DNA from 2 places in the Paenibacillus sp. FSL R7-269 genome. Region 1 is predicted to be linked to the other one. Evidence: predicted binding sites of a transcription regulator. Region 1 holds the regulator's gene; the other holds the start of a gene.

The links. Region 1 encodes LexA, which represses DNA repair genes until DNA is damaged. Its sites were predicted from a motif close to CGAACATATGTTCG; they were not measured.
Region 2: C162_RS03510 (putative DNA modification/repair radical SAM protein) is a predicted target of LexA. The motif match lies at 3,476-3,489, and genes of this name have one in related genera.

Annotation. Positions count from the first base shown of each region.
Region 1 is NZ_ASPS01000030.1:203,350-210,265, reverse strand. Features, by position in the region: gene C162_RS15930 (GNAT family N-acetyltransferase) at 202-789, opposite strand; gene C162_RS37335 (hypothetical protein) at 915-1,040, opposite strand; gene C162_RS15925 (hypothetical protein) at 1,233-1,505, shown strand; gene C162_RS15920 (hypothetical protein) at 1,521-1,880, shown strand; gene C162_RS15915 (hypothetical protein) at 1,973-2,194, shown strand; gene C162_RS15910 (hypothetical protein) at 2,305-2,523, shown strand; gene C162_RS15905 (L,D-transpeptidase) at 2,602-2,940, opposite strand; gene lexA (transcriptional repressor LexA) at 3,129-3,755, opposite strand; gene C162_RS15895 (LysM peptidoglycan-binding domain-containing protein) at 3,953-4,369, shown strand; gene C162_RS15890 (DUF896 domain-containing protein) at 4,479-4,688, shown strand; gene C162_RS15885 (hypothetical protein) at 4,736-5,263, shown strand; gene C162_RS15880 (HAD family hydrolase) at 5,299-6,084, shown strand; gene C162_RS15875 (FixH family protein) at 6,552-6,916, shown strand, end outside.
Region 2 is NZ_ASPS01000009.1:59,529-66,444, forward strand. Features, by position in the region: gene C162_RS03500 (glycoside hydrolase family 3 C-terminal domain-containing protein) at 110-2,896, opposite strand; gene C162_RS03505 (hypothetical protein) at 3,149-3,310, opposite strand; gene C162_RS03510 (putative DNA modification/repair radical SAM protein) at 3,534-4,844, shown strand; gene C162_RS03515 (TIGR03915 family putative DNA repair protein) at 4,844-5,725, shown strand; gene C162_RS03520 (phosphoketolase family protein) at 5,792-6,916, opposite strand, start outside.

The DNA of each region.
Region 1 (6,916 bases):
AAGTAGGCTTCCTAAAGCTAGCACAGCAGTCATACCAAGGAGCACACCAATAATGACTTTTTCAGATCTGTTATATTTCTTCACAATGCTCACCTCAATAAACTCTAATATAAAAACCAACAGCTTTCTTTTACCGAGAAATAAATCCCGGACTGCTGTTGGTTTATTGAACTGAACGTCTCTGATTAGGTTAATGCATGATTATTTATTGTGATGATCCTTATGATGAAGATCCCTATATTCATTCTTTGTTAAACCAAACAACATAGAATCATGATATTTACCATTGATATAGAAGATTTGACGTCGGACTCCTTCTTGAACGCATCCTACTTTTCTAAGCATAGCAGCCGATGCTTCATTTCCCTCCAGAACATAATCATTAAATTTATTAAGTCTGCGCTCGAAAAATGCATATTTTAAGAGCATGTGCACTGCCCTGGTACCGTAACCCTTCCCTCGATAGGGATGATCAATTACAATACCTATGCTGAACGTACCATTCCTCTCGTCAATACTGTTTAAATTAATACCACCTACCGTGTCACCGTTCATATTTTCAATAGTAAACATGATTCGGCCATTAGTGGATGTAAATTCAACATTCTCTTCAACGAATTTCTTCGCAACCGAGCTTGTGGGCGGCAATTCAATAGTACATTCCAGAAAACGACGGGCAGGGGTATCGAATGCAGATAAATATATATTTTCCCAATCCTCAGCCTCTATTGAACGCAATCTAATTTCATCATCTTGCCAATAATAGTTTGTATAATCTACATTTAGCATTAGTACACCTCCAAATAATATCACGATTCTATAAGTTTATCTCATGAAATATATATTTTGGAGGTGCTTTTTGATTATAAGTAATCTTAACATGATAATATTGGTTAGATGGTGTAGTTCTTAGATTATTCTTCAATGGAAACCGAGGACCGGAAGGCATACCATAGCAATCCATAAGCTAATCCGAAGTAAAGGAGTATACCGATGATGGATATGGACAGAAGAATGAGGATAACTTTGTTTCCATTCATACATTTACCTCCTAAATAAAACTCTCCCAATATTAAAGTGTGGGGGAGAGACTGAAAATGAAGACTAAACAAAGCCTTTACATCATAATATAAAGGAATTACAATTCCAGATCAATCCACTTCATTTTACATACTATTCCATCTCCTATATACTTAACCAGAAGAGAATTCTAGTGGCAGACATGGGAGTGGATGATGAAGAATACATATAAGATTATGCTTTCGCTGTTGCTGGTGCTGGCGTTGATGGGTCAGGTGGCTGGAGCGGAAGGAGCGGCTGTGCCAGCGGAGACCCAAGAGAGGCTTATGGAGCAATATGGGCTGGATGCGCCGCCTCTGCCGGTATGGGATTGGAGTAGCGTTGATGTCGGGGGCAGTGGAATTGCAGGCGGGATGCTGTTCGTGTACCGGATGTTTGTGAATCCGCTGGGGTTCTTGTTGCAAGAGATACTGTATATTTTGTAGTTGAGGGGGAAAAGAATGAATTCGCGTTATGATATCCCAAGTCCTGCACGCAGAGTCCGTAGGAGATCGGGCGGTAAATCATTACTGGTCCTTATTCTTGTTCTGATTGTGATGGCTGTTACGAATCCGGGGAAGGAAGCCTTCAGTGAATATTCTGTAAAGAATCTGGAGAATACGCTAGATCAGGAAATAGGCGACGGAATTAGCAAGCTGGTGGCTCAGCCTGTAATTGAGTCTTTGACCGAGCGGGATAACTACATTTTGTTCTCAGTATTTAGCGTACCAGACCTTAAAAATACCAATTTTTTTACCAGGGATGGCGGGGCTACTAAGAAGTATATTGGATTGTTTAAAATCCTTTTTATCAAGCTGTAAATATGGTTTACATATTGTTCCATGACCCGGTATAATTAAATAGATGGTTGTCGGAATCTTTTATCATGGTTGTGGAACAAGGAGGAACGAAGTTGAATACGGCTTATAAAGTACTGTCCAGTGATGCTGATCTATTCGCTGCCGCACTGGCACAGGTACAGGTCTACGTCGTTCAGCTGGTTGATGGCAAACCGCATGTGATTGCTGATTATGCCGGACCTGTACAGAAATGGACACCGGAGTACATAGTGCTGGCCGGAATGACTTATAGACGCGATGAATTTGAATTCCGGGTACGGTTGAACAAAAAGTAAGCAGATTACCTGTCCGCTGCTTGCTGCTCTAACATTACTGCCGAATCACACAAGCTTTGGAGTCCTTCTTGGCATCTCTTATACTATCCAAGTGTAAAAGAGGTGTAAAGATGAGCCAAAGAGAACGTAACCGGATTCGCAGAGCCATTAATGTCCTGCTGACACAGCGGGCTGTCCTGCTGGAGAGACTGGAAGAAATCAATGAGAATCTGCGCAGAGTGCCTAGAGGTTCGCGGGCCAGAAGAGAGCTGCTGGCAGCCAGAGAATCGATCCGCGAGGCTATCCGTTTGAATACGGTGGCTATCCGTCTGTTGAGAAGTGTGCTGTAGTCTGTATCCGCTCTAATTCATTTGAATCACTGGAACCCTTGGGGCGCAATCTGGCGTCTCAAGGGTTTTTGTGAGTTCCTATTCCCTGATGGTGACACGAGTACCTATGGGAACGAGGGCAGCCAGGGTGAGAACATCTGCGTTATACATGCGGATACAGCCATGGGAGACCATGTGGCCGATGGAAGCAGGGTTATTGGTTCCATGGATGCCATAATGCGGCTTGGATAGACCCATCCAGAAGGCTCCGAACGGGCCACCCGGATTGGGCTGCTTGTTAATGATGGTGTATTCGCCAACAGGCGAGACGGTTAACATTTTGCCGATGCCGACAGGGAAGCCTCTGGTGACGACGTCATTATCCAGCAGGTACAGCATGCGCTGTGACAGATCGACGATAATTCGGTAATTGGGCATACAGATCAGCACTCCTTTGTAACAGGATATGTGCGGAGCTATGCAGCGGTTCTCAGAAAAAGTGGTCAAAAAGCTTAATGAGAACAAATGTTTGCATTCGGCTTTTTGGCCACTTTAAGAAGTGAAATGAACAGAAAACAGGCTGCTTCGCATGGTGCGGAGCAGCCTGTTCTTAAGCGGGGAGTAGATTAGTGGATATCGCGGAATAATCCGATGACCCGTCCCAAAATCGTAACCCGGTTAAGGCGGAGAGGCTCGTATGCCGGATTCTCCGGCTGCAGCCTGATATGATCCCGTTCCTTGTAGAAGGTCTTGACAGTTGCTTCATCTTCTTCGGTCATCGCTACAACAATATCGCCATTGTCGGCAGTCTGCTGCTGGCGTACGATGACATAATCCCCGTTCATAATTCCGGCATCCACCATACTGTCACCAAGGACAGATAGCATAAATACCTTGTTATCGCCTACATAATGAGCAGGTAACGGGAAGTAATCCTCAATATTCTCTGTAGCTGTAATAGGAACACCAGCTGTAACCTTACCCACTACCGGGATGCGGGTAACGGTCTGGACGAATTGATGCACATTCTCTGAATCTTCCTGGCCGAGCAATTCAATCGCACGCGGCTTCGTAGGGTCACGGCGGATCAGGCCCTTCTTCTCAAGCCGGTCCAAGTGACCATGCACGGTAGAGCTGGAGGCCAGGCCGACAGCCTCGCCAATCTCGCGGACGGACGGAGGATAACCCTTGCTGCGGACTTCATTACGTATAAATTCCAGGATCGCCAGCTGACGACTAGAAATCTTTGACATCGGTATCAACCCCATATACTATGTTTGGGAAAATTATAACATAGAACTTCCGTTCGTACAAACATAAGTTCTAAAATGAGGAAAAAAAGAGAACGCAAATAAAGAGAACAGACGTTCCGAAAAAACTATTGATCGAAACACATGTTCGTGTTATATTATTTTCGAAAGCAAGAACATGTGTTTGGAGGATGATGATCATGTTAAAGTATAGTACATACAACAGCATCTACAATAATGAGGATATCAAGGTGTCCGCTCCCGGTAATCCAACTGCTCATAGTAATGTAACCAAGGTCAAGGATGCGATTCTTCATAGTCTCACTGCGCTATCATCACTATTCCGTCAGGTCAGCCTGATGAAGATGGTTTTGGTGCTGATGCTTGTTATTTCGGGATTCACTGTGGTGGGGAATGTTTTTGCCGGTTCGGTCTCTTCACTGAAGCCGGATAAGCGGATCGTAGTCGAACGCGGTGATACCTTATGGAGCATTGCGTTAAGTAACAAGCCTGAGGACATGAGGACAGCCGTATATATAGAAGGAATAATGAAGACGAATCATTTGGAGAACAGTGTCATTAAGGCCGGAGATATTCTGACTTTACCTTTATACTGAAGGATTGTGTCAGACTAATGATCGACTCGGAGAGCTTTCAGGGGGTAGACCTTGACAAGCTCTTTTTCTCATGGCAAAGTTAAAATGAATTTAGAGGGAGGGAAACGTATTGAATATTGACGAATTGGTCGCACGCATCAATGAATTGGCACGCAAAGCTAAGAACGGCGGCCTGAATGAAGAGGAACTGGCTGAACGTGCCAAGCTCCGCGAGATTTACCTGGGGAATATCCGCACTAACTTTCGGGCCCAGCTTGATACTATCGAAATTGTGGACAATCCGGAGCATGAAGAGGGCAATAACGGACTTAAGCATTAGCCTGTTGCCTTTTCATAGATAATACAGGATGACTAGGGGGAACTTACATGGCCCGTTCTTGGGAAAGAATGGTTCAACGCAATACCAAGCAAATTAACCAGCAAAGAAAGAAGCAGGGGAAGGATTCCATTTACACTTCCAGCACTAAGACTGCCGCGAAAAGCATTGATATTTTCAAAGGCCGGAATATTGTATTCCCCGTTGTACTGATGCTGCTTGGCATCATGTTCTGGGTGGTAGGCTCAATTGACGAGGCCAAAGGAAGCGGGATTCTGGCCAACTGGCTGGGTGTGGTGCTGTACTTCCTGCTTGCTGCGCTGCTGTTCTTCCGCCGTCCGTTCCTTAAGGTTGAGCGTGCGCGTATCTCTACTATTAAATACAACCGCGAACGCTTCCTCGCTGCGGCGGATATTGAGAAGATCACTTTATCACGCAGTGTAGTAACCATTAAGTATAAGGGTAAGCGCAAGCAGTGGATTTTCTCCAAGCTGATTAACCGTTATGACACCGCTGCGATGGGGGAACGTCTGGAACAGTTCGCGAAGAACAACAATATTGAACTAGTGCACGAATAGGAAGACAGACCAGCATATAGGGAGTGGGAGAAGAAATGCCGATTACCGCCGTACTATTTGACCTTGACGATACCCTGCTGTGGGATGACCGCAGCGTGGAAGAAGCCTTCCGCTATGCTTGTGAGGCTGCTGGAGATTCCGTTGATCCACAGGAGCTGGAAGCTGCTGTACGCAGAGAAGCCCGTGCCCTCTATGAATCCTATGAGACATATCCGTTCACCAAGCTGATCGGTATTAACCCGTTTGAAGCGCTATGGGCGAACTTCACTGCCGGTGAACAGCCGGAGTTCCGTCAACTGGAGCAGCTTGCCCCCGTCTACCGTAAGGAATCCTGGCGCCGCGGCCTCGCCTCACTCGGAGTAGAGGATGAAGCGCTGGCTGCACAACTGGCCGATAAGTTCGCCGCTGAGCGCCGCAGCCGTCCCTATATCTATGAAGAGACGCTTCAGGTGCTGGACGAGCTGCGCGGCAAGGTGAAGCTGCTGCTGCTGACGAACGGCTGCCCGGCACTTCAGCAGGAGAAGCTGGATGGTGTACCGGAGCTTACCCCGTATTTTGACCATATTGTGATTTCGGGAAGCTTCGGCAAAGGCAAGCCGGACAAGGGAATCTTCGAGCATGCGCTCGGACTGCTGGATATTGCTCCAGAGCAAGGTATAATGGTGGGTGATAAGCTTACGACAGATATTCTAGGCGGCTTATCCGCCGGACTGACCACAGTCTGGATCAACCGAAATAGGAAAGCTTCGGACCCGGAGATTACGCCGGATTATCAGATCAGCCATCTCTCAGAGCTTCTGCCGCTGGTAGTCTCCCTGTAAATTGAATTCCATGAAGCCAGTATCCTATTTATGTGGATATTGGCTTTTTTATATCTGCTATATTGTTTGAACTTGAAATTATACTGTATAGGGAAAAGTGGCGGAGGAGAAATTTGGAACTGAAGGAGCGTTAGCGTCCGCCTGAAAGCTTTCCGAAGGAAAGCTCGCGTCGTAAGCATCAGCTGTTACCCGATTTCAACTGCTAGCAGCGGTTTAATTCAAGAAATCTGGGAACAACAGCGGCCGGAGGGCCAAACATTCTTTGGAGTCACGGCAATCCCAATACAAACACTTGAATCAAAGATATGACTATTCTCATATTCACGAGTGAATCATGCAGCTTCTTTAAGGCAAATTGAATAAAATGTGTATAATAAGGAGAGTAGCGATCTGACTTTCATTGTAATATAAAAATGATATGTTTCATGGATGAAGAAGAATCTACCTATGAACCGGGAGGACTTCAGATGATGAAGCCAAGGATACGCAGGGGACTGATGTGCATTGTGATGGGGATGACGCTAGCAGGATGCTCGGGGAATAAGGAAGACGAGATGCAGATGCAGATGCATGCTGCGGCCAACTCCTCCATGTCACCGATTAAGGTGGAGCTGAGCTGGAACCCGGAGGAAGTAACCGCAGGTACGGCAGTTAGCTTCAAGGCTGTCGTGACACAGGACGGTGAACCGGTAGATGATGCTAGAGAAGTTATGTTTGAGGTCAATGAGGCCGCGGATAAGACCAAGAAGGTTGAAATCAAGGGTGAAAGTGACGGAGAAGGGGCTTATGTCGCGGAACATACCTTTGAAGAGGCGGGCGAATTCAGTGTCAC
Region 2 (6,916 bases), on a different contig from region 1:
TATGCGGAATCAGGCGGATCATGCGAATTCTTATATATGCACAAAAGACACCCCGGAGGGTGTCTTGATGCTGGTGCTATCAATGGTTGCTGATCCTATGGTGCTGATGCTATACCTGCTTGAATTCAATCCATTCAATCTGCAGACCGGGCTTGACGAAGTCGAGCTTCAGCTCATACCGTCCGGCTTCCAGTTCAACCTTGACCAGCTTCTGTCTGATCCACCGGCCTTCCGTTCCGTTCGTCTGAATGGTGGTTACCGCTTGTCCATTCAGAGTCAGGTTGCAGGCGCTCTGCGCAAGCTCAGGCTCAGGAGACATGATGCTGACAATAATGCGGTACTGGCCCGCCTCGTCAGCCTGAATGTAGGTCGGCCCGGACACCGCAGGCGTTACCTGTGCGTTCTCGCTCAGAACCTGTACATGCTCAGCCGCGATAGCCAGATCAGCCTTGAACGTATCGACCGCTTCAATAATCTCATGCTTTCTGGAGAACACCGGCGCCTTCATGATGAACTCACAGATGTTGATTGCGCAGCGCTGAAGCTCCCCGCGGGTAAGGGTACCGTTCTCCAGAGATGCGATCGTGTTGTCGTCATAAGCGTTCACTTCTGCCCCATAGTTGCTGACAACCATGTACACATCGTTCTGCGCACGGACCATCCAGTTCATATTCTTACGGTCTGCCGGCCCTCCGTTCACCACATCATTCATAATCGCCCACCAGTCGGTCATGACGATCCCCTGGAAGCCCCATTCGCCGCGAAGCAGCGTGGTGTTGAGGTCATAGTTTGAAGCCGCCCAATGCCCGTTCACAGGGTTGTAGGAGGTCATGATCGAATTGGCCCCACCCTGCTTGACTGCGATTTCGAAGCCCTTCAGGTAGATCTCACGAAGCGCGCGTTCCGATACGACAGCATCGACCTTACTGCGGTGCTTCTCCTGGTTGTTGCAGGCAAAATGCTTCAGCGTCGCATTAGAGCCGCCCTTCATAATTCCGCGTGTGCATGCGGCAGCGAAGATCCCCGAAATCAGCGGGTCTTCGGAGAAATATTCGAAGTTGCGCCCGTTCAGCGGGCTGCGCCGGATATTCAGCCCTGGTCCCAGCAGCGCATCCACCTGGTTGCGCAATAATTCCTGGCCTTCCATGACATACAATGCTTCCACCAGTTCTGCGTTCCATGTAGCGGCGAGCAGGGTGCCAATCGATACCTGTGTAGCCTTCGCTCCACTGTCCATACGGATACCGGATGGGCCGTCCGCTGTAGCTGCAACCGGAATGCCGTAGCTGAACAGACTGTCGCTGACGCCCCCGAACGCCGAAGCCGTACCCGGAGTTACCAGCGGGCTGCTCATTCCTTCGCCCCGGACAATCGCCGCCAGGTCTTGGTCGCTTAGCTGGGCAATGAAGGTGCTCATGCTGACTTTTCCGTCATGGACATCTCTCAGGGTATATCCCTGATTACCGGTCTGCGCAAGCGTCTGCGGCAGATTGCGTTCAATCCGCTCCGCCAGATCCACCTTGCGTGTAGGTACCTCAGACGAGACAAGCTCATACGAACCGTCTGCCTTACGGGCACCCGGCTTCATCCGCATGAAACTCTCAGTAGGTGCCATTGCTTCTTCCAGCTGTTCCACAACCTTAAGCTCTTCCAGCACATAACCTTCTTGTCCGTCCAGAAGCACTGCTGACACCGCTTTGACACTGGTGCCTGCATAGAAGCGGTAGGTACCGGCTTCGAGCACATAAGCGGAAGCATGCCCGGTCACACCAGCGTCATCATAGGAAGCCATGGAATGGAGCGGGAAGCTCACAGTAAGGCGCTGAGACTCACCAGGCTCGAGCAGCTTGGTCTTAGCGAAAGCTGCCAGCGCTTTGGCCGGTTGACCCAGCTGTCCCTGCGGCGCTTCGTAATACACCTGCACTACTTCTTTACCGGTATACACCGCTCCCGTATTCGTTACAGTTACACCAATTTCAATCTGCGGCTCGCCCGCCTGGTTCACCAGCTTCGCTTCCTCCGGCTCCAGCTTGAAGGTCGTGTACGAGATCCCGTAGCCGAATTCATACTGAACCTTATCGGGGCAGAAGGTCTCGAAATAGCGGTAGCCTACATAGATATCTTCCTCGTACAGGTTCTTGAACTCATTGCCGTAGTTGCGGGTCGACGGGTAATCCTCAATGGAATACGCGATGGTGTCCGTCAGCTTGCCGCTTGGCGTAACCTCTCCGGCCAGAACATCGGCAATCGCGTGGCCGCCTTCCATGCCGCCATGCCAGGAATAGATCACAGCAGAGATAGGATTCACATAAGCGGCGTCATTCACCCAGCTCATATCCATGATATTGGACACATTGAGCACCACAATCGTCTGTTCAAAATGAGCCGTAACCGAGACAAGCATCGCCTTCTCATCTTCCGTCAGCCGGTAGCTGCCTGCGGTATCGGCATTATCCTGATCCTCGCCCGCCGTACGTCCTATAACCACAACCGCTTTGGCTGACTGGCTTCGTGCCTGCTTCACCAGCTCGTCCGTAAGCGGCATTTCCTTCTGGTTCCACGGCTCCGCAGCCCATACCTTGCCGCCGTCATCGAACGGGTTAAGCCCGATCCAGGCCTCATAGGCTGCAGCCAGTTCTTCATTCACGCTAATGTTCTTCTTGCTGCGCAGTCCATCCAGCAGGTTCGTCGTATATGCAACGTGAACGCTACCGCCCGATCCAGTACCGCTGCGGTAATAATTCACCTGTATTCTGCCAAAAACAGCAACGCTCTCACCGTTACCCAGCGGAAGCACCTGTCCCTCATTCTTAAGCAGTACCGCGCCTTCTGCGGCTACCGTCCGGCTAAATTCTGCAAAACCCTCTAACGGCACTCCAATGTTCTGTGTACTCAATTGGTTTCCTCCTGTATGTTCATTTCCCATGCTGTGGGTTGATTCTATAAATAACGCCCTCCCGAAGGGAATGTACGTTACCTTGAATCTGTATGGTCTTGCATATAGCATATCCTTCTAAGAATATAAGCTCCAGCCATATTATTCAAGCACCGCTCTAAAAATAAAAAGACACCTGTGCGGGCGTCTTTCAAGCCTGTTCCTATGCAATCCGCTGCGCCTGAATAAATACGTCCGGATCTTCTGTTTATTTTATCTGCGGCGGCGGCCCTTCATCATGCGGTTGTACATAATAAGAGCAGCAACGATCATGCCCAGCATGGCTACACTGCCTGCCGATTCCTGCGACATGCCGAACATCAGGCACACACTTGTCACTAGCTGTCTTGTCAGCAGCGCGACGGCTATCAGCATGATAGGCCGCCATATGTTATATCCTCTCACTTTAGCAACACTCCTAACCCGATTTTCAATAATCGCATGATTCCTCATTCCATGAACCATCAATTTCTATTATAGCACAAGAAGGAATGCGCATACATTTTGCAGGCGGCCGGGGAGGTGGATTACGCTTTGACAAGAACGTACGTTCGATATATAATGCTCACATATGAGGGGGATTGAGACCGTGGATGTAATGGAGAAACTAGAGATTCTGACCGCTTCAGCCAAATACGATGTGGCGTGCACTTCAAGCGGTTCCGACCGTAAGGGCCAGGCCGGGACGCTCGGCAACACCCCTGCGATGGGCATCTGCCACAGCTTCGCGGCGGACGGCCGCTGTATTTCGCTGCTGAAGGTGCTTATGACCAACGGCTGTGTATATGATTGTGCCTATTGCATCAACCGCAAGTCCAACCCCATTCGCCGGGCGGCCTTCACCCCCGAAGAGATCGCAGATATCACCATGCAATTCTACCGCCGTAATTATATAGAAGGATTATTTCTCAGCTCAGGCATTATGCGCAGTCCCGACTACACCACCGAGCAGTTAATCGGCGCACTTGAGCTGCTGCGCAATGTCTATCATTTCAACGGTTATATTCATGTAAAAGCCATCCCTGGAGCAGACGAAGCCCTGCTGTCCAGACTTGGGCTGCTCGCCGACCGCATGAGCGTCAACATCGAACTGCCCTCGCAGGAGAGTCTCGGACGGCTCGCCCCCGATAAGAGCAAGGTATCCATCCTGAAGCCGATGGGGCTGATTAGCAGCCGGATCAAGGAGAACCGCTCCGATATCGTCCGGTATAATCACGCGCCCCGCTTCGCTCCGGCCGGACAGAGCACCCAGATGATCGTGGGGGCAACGCCAGATACGGATTACCAGATTCTTAATCTGACGGAGGGATTATACCGCAAATACTCGCTCAAGCGCGTCTTCTTCTCCGCCTACACCCCGGTTGTGGAGGATTCCCTCCTGCCCGCTCTCGACACCAAGCCACCGCTGCTGCGGGAACACCGGCTCTATCAAGCCGATTGGCTCCTGCGTTTCTACGGCTTCAAGGCGAATGAATTATTGGATGAGGCCGTGCCGAACTTCAATCCGCTGCTGGACCCCAAATGCAGTTGGGCCGTTAACCACCGGGAGCAGTTCCCCGTTGAGATCAACCGCGCCCCTTACGAAATGCTGCTGCGTGTACCCGGCATCGGCGTAAGAAGCGCACAGCGGATCGTGAAGGCCAGACGGGCCGGAGCGCTCGATTTCCATGCGCTGAAGAAGCTGGGAGTGGTCCTCAAGCGTGCTCAGTTCTTCATCACCTGTAAGGACAAACCGCTGGAGGGACTGAAGGTAAGCGAGCACACCCTGCTTCGCTCACTCATGTCCGGGGAGCAGCTCGCTCTCCAGCAGCCGCAGGTGGAGCAACTCACGCTGTTCGACGACTTCAACCTGTCAGCACTTCCGGCAGCAGATAGTTGGAACCTGCTCAAGAAGGGGGCGAAGGCCTGATGTTCAAGCCGTCCGCACTGGCGTACACCTATGATGGAAGCTTCGAGGGCCTGCTGTGCTGTGTGTTCGAGAGCTATGCCTGGAAGGAGACTCCGTTAACGATACATTCCGCAGATGCAGAGCAGGGGCTGTTGCTGGAGGCCAAATGGATCGAGACTGACAAGGACAAGGCAGCACGGGTACTGAAATCCCTGCCGCTGCGGATCAGCCGGGAGGCCGAAGAACTGGTGCGTCTGGGCTTCTGGAGCTGCGCTCCCGAGAAGGAAATGCTGCTGTTGAACTTCCTGTATCTCGGCTTCCAGCATGGCCGCAAGGTGATGAATATGCTGGCCGACGACACGGTGAACACACTAATGAAGGCCGTACAGCAGCTCCGGCATGAAGCGCATCTGTATACAGGCTTCGTCCGCTTCTCCGTATACGGACCGGTCATGGCCGCAGTCATTGAACCGCAGGGCTATGTGCTGCCTGTGATCCAGGAGCATTTCTGCGACCGGTTCCAGGGGGAGAGCTTCATGATCTACGATCAGACGCACGGAGCTGCGCTGATTCATGAGCCCGGACGGGAGGCCATCGTGCCGTTAAACGGCTGGACCCCGCCCGAGCCCGATGAGACGGAGGAAGCGTACCGCCGCTTATGGACTGGCTTCTACAATGCCATCGGCATCAAGGAGCGCTACAACGACCGGCTGCGTTCCTCACTGATGCCGAAGCGCTACTGGAAGCACATGGTGGAGATGAATGGGAGGGGCGGTGTGCCTGTACTTTCTGCGGGGCAGCGGAAGAGAGCATTGCAGCCGGAAGCGCCGAAGACCTCATCGATCCCGGACATCCAACTTCAATCATCGGATACAAAAAGCGCCCCGCAGCCATCAACATGACTAACCGGAGCGCTCCTTGATTCAAGCCTTCTATATTATTAATGAAATAACTCTATCGTCCTAACCTTAGTTCAAAGCCTTCCATACCCAGTTCTCAACCTCTGGAAGGTCAATGCCTTCTTCGCGGATGTATGCATGATGCTTCTGCACGATGGCATCCATCTCGTCAGCGATGGACTGGTATTTGCTTGCTTCCGGCAGGCTCAGCACAGCTTCCTTCGTGAGGTCGAAGCGGTCCATCTGGTTGAGGACACGCATATCGAACGGTGTAGTGATGTCGCCATTCTCGCGGTAGCCATGCACATGCAGGTTATGGTTGTGGCGGTCGAAGAACAGGTCTTTGATCAGGCCTTCATAGCCGTGGAAGGCGAAGATGACCGGTTTATCTTTTGTGAAAAATTGATCAAACTCCTCGTCAGACAAGCCGCGCGGATCAAGCTTCTGACTTCTCAGCTTCAGCAGATCGACTACGTTAATGTAACGGATCTTCAGCTCAGGCAGCTTCTCATGCAGGATCGAGATGGCAGCCAAGGCTTCCATAGTTGGTTCTGTACCCGAAGAAGCGATGACGAGATCCGGCTCTCCGCCTTTGTCGGTGCTGGCCCAGTCAATGATCTTGAGGCCTTTAGTTACCAGCTCCTGAGCTTCGTCAGCCGAGAACCACTGCGGACGCGGATGCTTGGAGGATACAATCAGGTTGATCTTCTGACGGTCATTCAGGATCGTGTCGAAGACAGCCAACAAGCTGTTCGCATCGGACGGCAGATACTCACGGATGAATTCAGGCTTCTTGTCAGCCAGATGGCCGAGCAGACCCGGATCTTGGTGGGTATAACCGTTATGGTCCTGCTGGAATACGGTCGATGTGGCGATCACGTTCAGGGAAGGAATATCTTCTCTCCAGGTCTGATCTGTCGCCTTACGCAGCCACTTGAAGTGTTGGGTAATCATCGAGTCAACCACGCGCAGGAACGCTTCATAGCTGGCGAAGAATCCGTGGCGCCCAGTCAGGACATACCCTTCCAGAATCCCTTCCGCCTGATGCTCAGACAACTGGGAGTCAATGACACGGCCGTATGGAGCAAGGAATTCATCCTGCGGTTCCTGAATGGCATCCATCCATTGGCGCTTGGTCACTTCGAATACAGGTCCCAGACGGTTAGACATAGTCTCATCCGGTCCAAAAATCCG